Regions from separate parts of the Pseudoalteromonas thalassia genome, predicted to be linked through region 2. Evidence: predicted binding sites of a transcription regulator. Region 2 holds the regulator's gene; each other region holds the start of a gene.
What was found. Region 2 encodes sigma-54, which starts transcription at its own class of promoters, with help from an activator protein. Its sites were predicted from a motif close to GTTGGCACGNNNNTNGNNT; they were not measured.
Positions count from the first base shown of each region.

Region 1 (4,612 bases), on a different contig from region 2:
AAGTCCATACGTACACGGCCTTTACCATCTGGAGACATGTCTGTTAGTTCACCCTTACGAAGACCAATTTGTTCCATGATAGAACCTTGGTGCTCTTCTTGACAGTCAATTGTAAGTGTTTCGTATGGCTCTTCTTTTTGACCATCAACTTCACGAAGGATTACTTGTGGACGAGACACCGCAAGCTCGTAGCCTTCACGACGCATGTTCTCGATTAAGATACCTAAGTGTAACTCACCACGACCAGAAACACGGAAGCTATCTGGGTTGTCAGTTTCTTCAACACGTAGTGCTACGTTGTGAACAAGCTCTGCTTGTAAACGCTCTAGGATGTTACGTGACGTTACGAATTTACCTTCTTTACCAGCGAATGGTGAAGTGTTTACAGAGAACGTCATTGTTACTGTAGGCTCATCAACGCTAAGCGGTGGTAATGCTTCAACGGTATTTACATCACAGATAGTGTCTGAGATTTTCAGCTCACCAAGACCCGTGATAGCAATGATGTCACCAGCGCCTGCAGATTCTGCTTCATGACGCTCAAGACCTAAGTAGCTCATTACTTGGCCAACTTTACCGTTACGCTTAGTACCGTCTGCACTTACAACAGTAACCTGTTGGTTAGGACGAACAGTACCACGCTTGATACGACCAACACCGATAACACCGATGTATGAGTTGTAGTCAAGCTGAGAAATTTGCATTTGGAAAGCACCTTCAGGATCTGCATCCGGTGGAGATACTTCATCAACGATCATCTGGAACATTGGTTCCATGTTATCTGATGGCTCGTCTAAATCTAATGTAGCCCAGCCATTGATAGCTGATGCATAGATTACTTTAAAGTCTAACTGTTCGTCAGTTGCACCTAAGTTATCGAATAAGTCGAATACTTGGTCCATAACCCAGTCAGGACGTGCACCTGGCTTGTCGATTTTGTTGATAACAACGATCGGTGTTAAACCTTGTGCGAATGCTTTTTGCGTTACGAAACGCGTTTGTGGCATTGGACCTTCTTGAGCATCAACAAGTAGTAATACTGAGTCAGCCATCGAAAGTACGCGCTCTACTTCACCACCGAAGTCGGCGTGTCCTGGGGTGTCTACGATATTGATATGGTAGTCGTTCCAAGAGATAGCTGTGTTTTTAGCTAAAATGGTAATACCACGCTCTTTCTCAATGTCGTTTGAGTCCATTACGCGCTCTTCATTACCGCCGCGCGTTTCTAATGTGCCTGATTGCTCAAGCAGTTTATCAACCAAAGTTGTTTTACCGTGGTCAACGTGGGCGATAATCGCTATATTTCTTAACTTTTCGATGCTCATATTTTTTCTCAGAGAAATTGAATCTCATTGATCCTGCAAGATCTACGCACTCACCGGCATTTTCACCAGATGTCCCAGCATAGGATTTAAAAGGGCGCATATTATCCCTTAATAATGGCATGGATGAAAGTTTATCCAATACAATTTTCAAAACTTTCTTCAGGCATTTTATAAGTATCTGTTTTATAAATGACAAATTTATGAAAATAATAATTTTTATAAGCATAAAACTGGCAAAATTGCATTTTTTAAACCATATTTTGGCACTTAATCGTATTTAGAACCGATAAATTGGCACGCTCAGTAATTGTGCAAATCGTCGTCATTCTTTTTACGCACCAAAATGATCTTTTTCCGCACCAAAACAGTGCATAAAAAGTTAACATAACAACAAGCGGTTTCTTTTTTGTCAGCCTTAACAACACCTTAAAAAAATGGCATGAAACCAGCTTACATAGAGCAAAAGCAATAATGCAGCAAAAATAAAACCCAACAATTGGAGGACACATGTCACAATCGGTTTTAGATTTTATCAAAGAAAATGACGTTAAGTTCATTGATTTACGCTTTACTGATACCAAAGGTAAAGAACAGCATGTTTCTATTCCTCATCACCAAATTGATGAAGATTTCTTCGAAGACGGCAAAATGTTTGACGGTTCTTCAATTGCAGGTTGGAAAGGCATCAACGAATCAGATATGGTGCTTATGCCTGTTCCTGAGTCTGCTAAAATGGACCCGTTTTCTGAAGAAGCTACACTAATCATCCGTTGTGACGTAGTTGAGCCTTCAACACTTCAAGGTTACGAGCGTGACCCACGTTCTGTTGCAAAACGCGCTGAAGAGTACATGCGTTCTACAGGTATCGCTGATACTGTATTATTTGGTCCAGAGCCGGAATTCTTCCTTTTTGATGACGTTAAATACAAATCAGACATGTCTGGTTCTATGTACAAAATCGATTCTGTAGAAGCTGCTTGGAACTCAGATAAAGATTACGAAGGTGGCAACATGGGTCACCGTCCAGGTGTTAAAGGCGGTTACTTCCCGTGTTCACCTGTTGATTCATCACAAGATTGGCGTTCAGCAACTTGTTTAGTTCTTGAAGAACTAGGTCAAGTAGTAGAAGCTCACCACCACGAAGTAGCAACTGCAGGTCAAAATGAGATCGCAACTCGCTTCAATACAATGGTATTAAAAGCTGACGAAATCCAAGAGATGAAATATGTTATCCATAACATGGCTCACTTATACGGAAAAACAGCGACATTCATGCCTAAGCCAATCGTAGGTGATAACGGTTCTGGTATGCACTGTCACCAATCTCTAGGTAAAGATGGCGTAAACATCTTCGCTGGTGACAAATACGCTGGTCTATCTGAAGAAGCACTTTACTACATCGGTGGTATCATCAAGCACGCTAAAGCAATCAACGCATTCGCTAACGCGTCAACTAACTCATACAAGCGTCTAGTTCCGGGCTTCGAAGCACCAGTAATGCTTGCATACTCTGCACGTAACCGTTCTGCTTCAATCCGTATCCCAGTGGTACCGTCTGCTAAAGCACGTCGTATCGAAGTACGTTTCCCTGATCCAACAGCTAACCCATACTTAGCGTTCTCTGCAATGCTTATGGCTGGCCTTGACGGTATCAAAAACAAGATCCACCCTGGTGATGCAATGGATAAAGACTTATACGATCTTCCAGCTGAAGAAGCTGCAGAGATCCCACAAGTTGCATCTTCACTGCAAGAAGCATTAGATTCATTAGATGCTGACCGTGAGTTCTTAAAAGCTGGCGGCGTATTCACTGATGACCTTATCGATGCTTACATTGCACTTAAGGGCAAAGAAGTTGAAAAGCTTAACATGACAACTCACCCAGTTGAGTTCGAAATGTACTACAGCGTTTAATTTAACGCCGTATCAGAATTATCAGATTGATAATAAATGTGTGTTCTCAAGCCCGCTTTGCGGGCTTTTTTGATGGTAATTTGGCCAATTCTACTCTAAAGTTTTAGTTAGATTAGATAACCTAGGGTCACAGAGTGAAAAACACGATTTTATTAGTATTACTCCTTTTTACAGTATGCAATTACGCACAAAGTGAAGTAAAAAAAATTTACTCGTGGAAAGATGAGAATGGTGTTTTAGTGTTCTCAGACTCACCTCGCCCTGGGGCTAAAGAAGTAAAGCTCAATACTCAAAACCTTACCATGCCTACAACCGACACCAGCATACTTGATAACCCCGCTAGTGCGACACCTGTCAATTTTAAAATAACGATTTCCTCACCAGAAAATGAGGCAACCGTTCGAGAGAATACAGGCTCAGTATACGTCACAGCACGAGTGAGTCCGCGTTTTGCAACAGGCTTCAAAGTACAGCTGATAGTCGATGGCACACCTCACGGAAAATCGAGTAATAGCACGACCTTTGCATTGCGAAATGTCGACCGAGGCGAACACACATTACAAGCAAAACTTATAGATGCGAATAATAAAGTCGTTTCGGTTAGCCCTGTTAGCACTTTTTACATGCACAGAGCATCGATACTTAATTGAAACTAATTTTTTCGAGTCGGTATCATGCAAAGTAAATGGATTGTGCTAAGCTGCTGTTAATTGCAACGCACTAAAATGGTGCAAACATGCTCAGTGATACACATTTTAATTCTGAACTACTCGAAAGTATTTGGAAAAATTTAAGTACAGCCGTTATTTTGCTCGATAATGATTTTAAACTGGTTTATGCAAATGATAGTGCCAGTGAGCTATTAGGCTTAGGTCCAAAACGTATAATTAATCAGCCATTCGATAACTTATTTAACTACCACTCCATTGACCTAAAACGTATTGCTCAGTACTCGTTGTTTGATGGCGTTGACTGCCACCAGCATAGAGCTGACGTGGTGTTCGTCGATTCTCGCCATGCTAAGCTAACCATTAGCACCCGCCGAATAAACAGCAATAATGAAAATTATATTTTGTTTGAGTGCCGACAAATGGATGATGAAATTCGCCACGATCAAGCATCAAATCAAATGCACCAATATCAAGCCGCACGCAATTTAATTCGTGGTTTAGCACACGAAATTAAAAATCCTTTGGGTGGAATACGCGGAGCGGCGCAATTATTGCAGTACGAGGTTGATCAGCAAGAGCGTGATCAATGTGCAGAGCTTATCATTGAGCAAGCTGACCGATTACGAGAGCTAGTAGACCGTTTACTTGGTCCAAACCAATTGCCACATAAATCATATGGCAATATTCACCAAGCTCTTGAGT
Region 1 is NZ_JBMMUE010000009.1:112,311-116,922, forward strand. Features, by position in the region: gene typA (translational GTPase TypA) at 1-1,325, opposite strand, end outside; gene glnA (glutamate--ammonia ligase) at 1,833-3,239, shown strand; gene AAEU31_RS12270 (DUF4124 domain-containing protein) at 3,374-3,889, shown strand; gene glnL (nitrogen regulation protein NR(II)) at 3,976-4,612, shown strand, end outside.
Region 1: the regulator sigma-54 is predicted to act here: its motif matches at 1,759-1,777, upstream of glnA (glutamate--ammonia ligase).

Region 2 (4,612 bases):
CTCTTTCTTGCTTAATTGCTAAATCGAGTGGCAGCGAGTCAATCGATAGAGGATGTAAGCGTCGCGTTTCAGAAAAGCGTTTGATCAGAGTTTGGTCATCACTGTCTAAATAGAACAGTGTTGGGTTTGCAAAACCTGGCAGGTATTCAAGAATATCATTAAACTCTTGCTGCTCTTTCGGTAAGTTACGCACATCTATGCTGACTGCTATTTTGTCATAGTTGTCTGAAACGCTACGAACAAGCGAAGGTAATAAGTTGACTGGGATATTATCAACACAGTAGTAACCCAAGTCTTCAAGTACACGTAAAGCGACCGATTTACCTGAGCCTGAGCGACCGCTGATGATAATTAATTCCATTTATGCCTCTGCTGATATGACCTGAAACAGTTCGTGGTCTGTTTTGGCGCTACGTAACTGTTTACAAAACTCTTTATCTTTTAGTCTATCAGCAATTGTCGATAAGGTCTTTAGGTGAAGTTGGCTGTCTCCATCTGGTACGATGAGTGCAACGAAAATATCCACAGGTCGGTTATCAATTGCGTCAAAATTGATTGGGGATTCACTCACTATGACAAATGCCTTTGGTTGCTCTGCACCACTCATGCGGCCATGTGGAATAGCAATGCCACGACCAATACCTGTACTGCCTAATTTTTCTCTATTGAGTAAGGCATCAAGGACGTCTTGTTGAGATAAATGAGGAAGCTGCTGGTGAGCCAGCTCGCTGATATATTCAAGGATTCTTTTTTTGCTATTAAAAAGGACCGCAGCTTTGCTGCAGTCCTGGTTAGTAAGTGAACTAAGTTTCATAATTTAGTGTCGAGCTAATTTCTCTTTGTGTTTAATGACTTGACGATCTAGTTTATCGATTAGCGAGTCAATGGCTGCATACATATCTTGGTGTGCAGTTGAGGCAAAGAGCTCGCCTCCATTTACATGTAAAGTTGCTTCTGCTTTTTGGCTTAATTTTTCTACATCTAGAATGACATGTACATTATTAATGTGGTCAAAATGCCTTTCTAGTTTTGCAAACTTGCTGTTTACATAGTCTCTTAATGAATCAGTGATTTCTACATGACGACCAGTTAAATTTAGTTGCATAAGCATTTTCCTTCTATGTAAAACGTCTAAATCAAACTCTTACGCTGATTAGACGGAGGTATCGCTAGAGACTCTCGATATTTTGCAATTGTGCGTCTAGCTACTTTAATTCCTTGCTCAGCCAATATATCTGCAATTTTACTATCACTCAATGGTTTAGCTGAGTTTTCTGCAGCGATAAGCTTTTTGATCAAAGCGCGAATTGCTGTTGATGAACACTCACCACCGTTTTCTGTGCTGACATGGCTTGAGAAGAAATATTTCAACTCAAAAATCCCGCGAGGGGTGTGCATGTATTTTTGTGTTGTAACACGTGAAATTGTCGATTCATGCATTTCGACCATTTCTGCGACATCGTTCAGCACCATTGGTTTCATGGCTTCTGGGCCATGTTCAAAAAATGCTTGTTGTTGCTGTACGATACAATTGGTCACTTTTAAAAGTGTATCGTTACGGCTCTCTAAGCTTTTAATAAACCATTTAGCTTCTTGTAAATGAGAGCGAATAAACTGGCTATCGCTGCTCGATTTTACTGAGCGTGACATAGCTGCATATTGGCTATTCACTCTAATTTTTGGCATACAATCTGGGTTTAGTTCAACGACCCAACGACCTTTAACTTTTTTAACCGATACATCGGGTATAACGTACTCAGACTCTTCGCGAACTATGCTGTCTGCTGGCTTAGGGTTTAAGCTGTGGATCAGCGTCATTACTTCTTTTAGTTCGCTTTCTTTAAGCTTAGTCTTTTTCATCAAAGTGCGATAGTCGCGACTTGCTAATAATTCAATATGCTCAGATAAAACCATTTTAGTTTCAGCTAAATACGGCGTACTCGCATCGAATTGGCGAAGCTGGATACATAAGCACTCTTGTAAGCTACGGGCACCAATCCCTACTGGATCAAACAACTGTATTCTCTTTAAGACCGCTTCGACTTCATCTAGTTCGATTTCTTCTTCATCATTATTTTGATTAAAACTTTCGACTATGTCTTCGCAGCTAACAGTTAAAATACCTGAGTCATCAATTGCCTCTACGATGGCGACAGCGATCGCTTCATCGGTTGGGCTAAATGGTGTGAGTTGTAATTGCCACATAAGGTATTCATGGAGGGTTTCAGTCGATGCACCTTGATAAATTGACTCATCTTCTGGCATTGGACCTGATGATGTTGATGGGGCTGCACTCATGTACTCATCCCATGTCACATCCATAGCTAAATCGTCACTAACGGTGTCTTTGTTAAGGGCATCGCTGCTTTCTTGTTCGTACTCACTCGGCGCTTCTTCGGCCGATGCACTTAGCTGAGTATCATCAGATTCAGCTTTTTGCTCGTTCTTACCAATGTTTTCATCGTTGTAATCTGCTTCTTCCACTTCAAGCAGAGGGTTACTATCAAGTGCTTCTTGAATTTCTTGCTGGAGATCCAATGTACTAAGCTGCAGCAAGCGAATTGCTTGTTGCAGTTGTGGAGTCATTGTAAGTTGCTGGCCCATGCGCAGCTGTAATGATTGCCTCATGTATCCCTAACAATCCTTTTATGTGTTATCGACACCTGTGCAGTCACAGGTAAATTTATATCGATTTATTGTCATTGTTATTTAGTTTAGCAGATGCGCTAGATGGTGGCTTATTGGTTATAGCCTGAATTGCTCACCTAGATACACATCGCGTACGGTTTGGTCAGCTAAAACATGCTCAGGTGTTCCTGATGCAATTAGCTCCCCATGAGAAACAATGTAGGCTTTTTCACAAACATCAAGGGTTTCTCTAACATTATGGTCAGTGATTAATACACCAATACCACGATTTTTTAAGTGTTCAATAATTTTCTTTATATCTAACACTGAAATAGGATCAACACCAGCAAAAGGCTCATCTAACAAGATAAATTTAGGGTTTGCGGCTAATGCCCGAGCAATTTCTACGCGACGACGCTCGCCCCCAGATAAGGCCATACCTTGACTATCACGAATATGCTGAATACTAAATTCATCAAGTAAGTTGTTGAGTGTTTCTTCTCGGCCTTGTTTATTTAAATCTTTACGCGTTTCTAAAATAGCCATTAGGTTTTGATAAACCGTTAACTTTCTAAAAATAGATGACTCTTGTGGTAGGTAACCAATCCCTAAACGTGCTCGGCTATGCATTGGCAAAAGTGTAATATCATTATCATCAATGCTGATCTTGCCTTTATCGCTAGGTACTAAGCCAACAATCATATAGAAAGTGGTGGTTTTGCCTGCGCCATTTGGGCCAAGCAAACCAACGATACTGCCCGCTTCAACCTCAAGACCCACATTTTTGACAACTTGGCGGCCTTTATAACTTTTTGCTAAAAGCTCTGCTTTTAATGTGCTCATGGTTGGCCTTTATCGTCTTGTTTGTTGTCAACAGGCACTAAGATTGTGTGTACACGGTCTGTTGAGTTTTCGTCTTTTTCTGCGCTAATTAGTTGTTGTGCCATATCATAAGTAATGCTTTTCGCTGTTACTTTTTGGCCTGCTTGAGTCACTTCGGCTTCGCCATTTAAAGTTAAGAAGCGCTTGGCTACGTCGTAGCGAACTTCTTCTGCACTGGCGCTCATTACCGTGCCATCTGCTTGCTTTTCTTCAAAATAAGCAGGCTTACCTGTGGCGATAATTAACTCAACAGTACCTTCTGTATCACCACCATGGGCTTCAAGGCGTTCGGCTGTGATCCGGCGGTTACCATGTATAATTTCGACATTGCCTTCAAATATACCAACGCCATCTTTTAGCTTACCAGTTTGACGATCTGAGCTTATGCTAATTTGTGCGCCTGTCTGCTCGGCAGCTACGCCTGAAAAGGCAATCAATAAGCTTGGGATCAGGAGTAATTTCTTCAGTTTATTGGTCATAGTATATGGTTCGTGTATGGTTAGTTAACTCTACAATCTCGGTTTTTAAATTAGCTTTTAGGCCTTTACCGGTAATTTTTAAATTTGGTCCTGTTAGCGTCACAGGTTGCTTCGAAAACATGGTCATTTGTTCTATATCAACGTTAATGTTTTCAGCTTTAATATCTTCGATCATGCCATTATGGGTTAAGTTTTTAGCAACAACATCGCCTTCAAAAATAAGCTGATCGTTTTCATATAAGGTGGCTTCTTTAGCTTTTACTTGCCAAATTTGCTGGTCGCCATAAAGTGTAAAAATAGGTTGCTCAAAAAAGGTAAACCCAAGCTGCTGATAAAGCTCCATTTTCGCAGCGGCCACTTTATGGCTAATCTTGCCTTGCTCATCATAAGCGGTTTGCTTTAGTGCAACGGCCGTATAATCGGGAGTTGCAATAATCTCGTCTTCACTATTTATTGTGTTTGTTGTTTGGTTAAAGTACGGATACCACAACCACACCATGCAACAAACAAAAACAATACTCAGTAAAATACGGGCTATATTCATGCGCTGGTTCCATCGCTAGTTAACGGCTTACCGTTTTCTAACATCAGTAAATCTGTTAATTCACGTACAGCGCCAAAGC
Region 2 is NZ_JBMMUE010000012.1:41,754-46,365, forward strand. Features, by position in the region: gene rapZ (RNase adapter RapZ) at 1-361, opposite strand, end outside; gene ptsN (PTS IIA-like nitrogen regulatory protein PtsN) at 362-814, opposite strand; gene hpf (ribosome hibernation promoting factor) at 818-1,105, opposite strand; gene AAEU31_RS14400 (RNA polymerase factor sigma-54) at 1,132-2,628, opposite strand; gene lptB (LPS export ABC transporter ATP-binding protein) at 2,746-3,471, opposite strand; gene lptA (lipopolysaccharide transport periplasmic protein LptA) at 3,468-3,989, opposite strand; gene lptC (LPS export ABC transporter periplasmic protein LptC) at 3,979-4,533, opposite strand; gene kdsC (3-deoxy-manno-octulosonate-8-phosphatase KdsC) at 4,530-4,612, opposite strand, start outside.

Region 3 (4,612 bases), on a different contig from region 2:
GGTGCCTTTAGTGTTCTTACAAGAGCCCAACCTCTCCTTAGCTGACTCCGTATTTGAAGCCTTTTCAGGGCTAACAACCACAGGTGCAACGGTACTAACCGGAATTGAATACCTGCCTAAGTCTGTACTCTTTTATCGCCAACAATTGCAGTGGTTAGGTGGTATGGGGATCATCGTACTCGCGGTCGCGGTACTGCCTATGCTAGGGGTCGGTGGTATGCAGTTATATCGTGCAGAAACCCCAGGACCTGTTAAAGACTCTAAAATGACGCCGCGTATTGCCGATACAGCAAAGCATCTTTGGTATATTTATGTATCGCTAACAATTGCCTGTACTTTAGCGTACTGGGCTGCGGGTATGGATTGGTTTGATGCGATTTGTCATGCGTTCTCTACTATTGCGATTGGTGGCTTTTCTACTTATGACGCGTCAATGGGGCAGTTCGATAGCCCTGTCATTAATTTTATTTGTGTGGTGTTTTTGCTTATTGCAGCAATTAACTTCTCACTTCACTATGCGGCGGTATCATCACGCAGTATTCGTGTTTATTTACGCGACCCTGAATTTAAAGTGTTCTTACTCATTCAATTAGCATTGGTGATTGTCTGTTTTACGGTATTGTCATCGAATAACATTTATGCCGATGGTGATGAGACTCTCGACCAAGCTATGTTCCAAGCGGTATCAATGAGTACCACCGCGGGCTTTGCTACCGATAATTTTTCGGCATGGCCTTTGTTTTTACCTATTCTACTTATCTTTTCAAGCTTTATTGGTGGCTGTGCAGGTTCTACTGGCGGCGGCATGAAAGTAGTACGTGTGTTCTTACTTTATTTACAAGGTATTCGCGAGCTAAATCGACTTGTGCATCCTAGGGCTATTTACTCTATTAAACTGGGCCGAAAAGCGTTGCCCGATAAAGTAGTCGAAGCCGTTTGGGGGTTCTTTTCTGCCTATGCTTTGGTGTTTGTGATCATCATGCTGGCATTGATGGGGACGGGTATGGACAATATAAGTGCATTCTCTGCAACGGCCGCGTGTCTAAATAACTTAGGCCCAGGGTTAGGTGAAGTTGCTGCGCATTATGGTGCCATTTCAGATTCAGCCAAATGGCTATTAACGATAGCTATGGTGTTTGGTCGTCTAGAAATATTTACCTTGTTAGTGTTATTTACTCCAACCTTCTGGCGTGGATAAAACGAGTATGTGATTTTCTGTTAGTGGAGGCGAAACAATGCCGAAGACACAAAAACAAATTAATCTTGAAAAACTGGGCTGCATTCCTGCTGGTAGTTTGGTTGATATTGAAATCACCACACCAACTGATAGTAAACGCGTAAAAACAGAGTTTATTGGTTTGTTAAATGATCAATATATAATCTTAAATTACCCATCTATAAAGCGGATAGCGAATGCACATGAATACATTAAAGATGCTGTAATGATTATAATACGTGCTGTACTTGAGACGGGTGGTGGTCAAGTCATTGCGTTTCGTCAGCAGGTTAGTGCAATTTCATCGCATCCTCATCGCTTAATTTTTCTAAACTTTCCACAGCAAGTGCAGCTTTATAGTTTAAGAAGTGAAACGCGAATTCCCACACTATTTTCTGCAAACTTACTGATCAAAGAGCAAACACTCGAAGGCCTCATTAAAGATATTTCTCTCACTGGCGTGCAGTTTGATATCGACAGTAAAGAAGACTTGAGCCAGCTCAAAGGGCAAGAGTGTAAGGTTGTGCTAAGTAAACGGGAGTTTAATGGCACTGTATGTCGAGTACGTAAAAGAGCGGCAGGTTTTATTTTAGGTATTCAGTTAGATTCGAGTAAAGATGAAATGAAAGGCTTTATGAAAGAACATTTAATCGACTTGTCTGTACTTGAAAAATAGCAGAAGTCGCCATTTTGCAACAAAGTGGCGACTTTTCATGTTTTTATCCTGCCAACACCTAAATTAATTCATAATAAATTTAAATTTACCTTAAAAATCAATATTTTGAATGTGGTTTTTATTTTCGTTTTTTTATTTTAATTTCTTCGTTCAGATTGAGTTTATATTCAAACTCAGAAAATTTTGCTTTTCTGATCCTGTATTACACCCACTGTCTCCATTTTAAATCTTATAAGTAATTGATTTTAAATGATGTAAAAAAACTACCATTCACTCTGTTGCAAAATAGCAACAAAAAAATCGACTAATTTTTATTAAAAACCATGTTTTAACGTAAAAGCTATTGATTTTTATGGCTTTTTAAACATTGGCATCGAAGTTGAAATAGTCCTAGCGAACACAGAGAAAAACTGATTCAGGAATATATCCTTTATCAAAGTTGAGACAACATTGAAGGAATAGTGATTATGAAAACATTACATAAAACTTTAGCACTGGTAGCTCTAGCAACATCTTCAGCAGCGTTTGCTGCAGATTTTGACACATTAGATGTTAATGGTGATGGCGCTATCAGCAAAAGTGAAGCATCTGTAAGTGAAGCACTAATGAGTCAATTTAAAGATCTAGATACAGATGGTAACGGTGAGCTTTCTAAAGAAGAGTATTCAAAAGCTTAATTTCATTGTAAGGACACACTGAAAAGGACTTTCTAACTCAGACAACACACTTTGAAGGAATGACATTATGAACACAGTAAATAAAACACTTGCACTTATGGCACTAGTATCTTCATCAGCAGCATTTGCGATGAGTGATTTCGATACCCTAGACGTTGATGGCGATGGTGTAATCAGCCAAAGCGAAGCGTCTGTTGATGCAGAGTTAATGAGCAAATTCAGTGAACTAGACACTGACGGTAACGGCGAGTTATCGAAACAAGAGTTCTCAAAAGCTTAATGCAATTAAATAACAGTTTACTTAGCTGATCAGTTCTGTGCTGCCAAAGACAGCCTAAATGGATAAGGGAATCCATGAAAAAGGACAATACCGGAAGTGCGATCAGCTAACACTTAATATTGAAGGAATATGATTATGAAAACAGTTAATAAAACCTTAGCACTTATTGCACTTGTATCTTCATCGGCAGCATTTGCAGCAACAGACTTTGATACCTTAGATGTAGACGGTAACGGCGTGATCAGCAAAAGCGAAGCGGCCGTTGATGCAAACATCATGTCGCAGTTCAAAACATTAGATGTTGATGGCGACGGCGTTCTTACAGAAGCAGAGTTTGCAAATGCAGAATAATTGATACTTGTACTTATTTGTACAAGTTGTTATTACTCAGTTTCCACTAAACAGGGATCTCAGAAACGGATTTCACTCTTTTCAAATTTTGAGGTAGTTATCATGAAACAGTTAAGCACAACAATCGCAATTTTAGCATTAGCAATATCATCAGCAGCTTTTGCACAGGGCGTAAGCTTTGCAACATTTGATACTGACGGCGATGGTGTGATCAGTAAAGAAGAAGCATCTGCAAATACACAGCTTGAAAAGTTATTCCCAGAGCTAGACAGCGATGGTAATGGCGAACTATCAAAAGAAGAGTTCGCTCAAATCCAATAGAATCTTTTAGAAAAGTTAGGTACTTTCACTTCAAGAGTCGTAAAGCAGCTGTGATGGCTGCTTTTTTCGTTTATAAGCTTTTACTTACAAGAAGATAGCACTGACTTGGAACAGCTTTTCAACAACCGTAATGTGCTTTTTATCAATCAAGAACATGATTACGTGGTCACCAGACTGAATAACCGTATCGTCATGGGCAATCAGTACGTCGTCGTTACGTACTATTGCGCCAATAGTCGTACCTGCGGGTAGTTTGATATCAGCAATTGCTCGGCCAACAACTTTAGAAGTATGCTCATCACCATGAGCAACCGCTTCAATGGCTTCTGCTGCGCCTTTACGCAATGAATAAACATTAACGATGTCACCACGACGAACGTGTGTTAGCAGCGCCGAGATGGTTGCTTGCTGAGGCGAAATAGCAATATCAATTTCACCACCTTGTACTAAGTCGACATAAGCACCACGCTGAATAAGCACCATGGTCTTTTGTGCGCCCATACGCTTTGCCAGCATCGCAGACATAATATTTGCTTCATCGTCGTTAGTTACCGCAATGAACACATCAACCTGCTCGATATGTTCTTCTGATAACAGCTCTTGATCAGAGGCATCGCCACAAAACACCACGGTGTTATCAAGCATTTCGGATAACTGCGCAGCTCGCTCTTTATTCCGCTCAAGTAATTTAACACTGTGATTTTTCTCGAGTGAACGAGCAAGTCCTGCACCGATGTTACCACCACCGGCAATCATGATCTTTTTGTATGAACGTTCGAGCTTTTGCAGCTCATTCATTACCGCTCGAATATGCTTGGTTGCAGCGATAAAGAACACTTCATCGTCCGCTTCGATAACGGTTGTGCCAAGCGGTTTAATTGCTTTACCTTGACGATAAATAGCCGCTACGCGAGTTTCGACATTCGGAATGTGTTCTTTCAAGGCTGAAAGAGCATAACCAACCAGTAAACCGCCGTAATACGCTTTCACCGCAACTAGCGATAACATGCCATCGGCAAATTGTAATACCTGTAAAGCGCCCGGATAATCGATTAAGCGACGAATATACTTAGTAACCAACGCTTCAGGCG
Region 3 is NZ_JBMMUE010000022.1:13,090-17,701, reverse strand. Features, by position in the region: gene AAEU31_RS19095 (TrkH family potassium uptake protein) at 1-1,198, shown strand, start outside; gene AAEU31_RS19090 (flagellar brake domain-containing protein) at 1,236-1,892, shown strand; gene AAEU31_RS19085 (EF-hand domain-containing protein) at 2,360-2,569, shown strand; gene AAEU31_RS19080 (EF-hand domain-containing protein) at 2,637-2,849, shown strand; gene AAEU31_RS19075 (EF-hand domain-containing protein) at 2,985-3,200, shown strand; gene AAEU31_RS19070 (EF-hand domain-containing protein) at 3,303-3,521, shown strand; gene trkA (Trk system potassium transporter TrkA) at 3,606-4,612, opposite strand, start outside.
Region 3: the regulator sigma-54 is predicted to act here: its motif matches at 2,259-2,277, upstream of AAEU31_RS19085 (EF-hand domain-containing protein).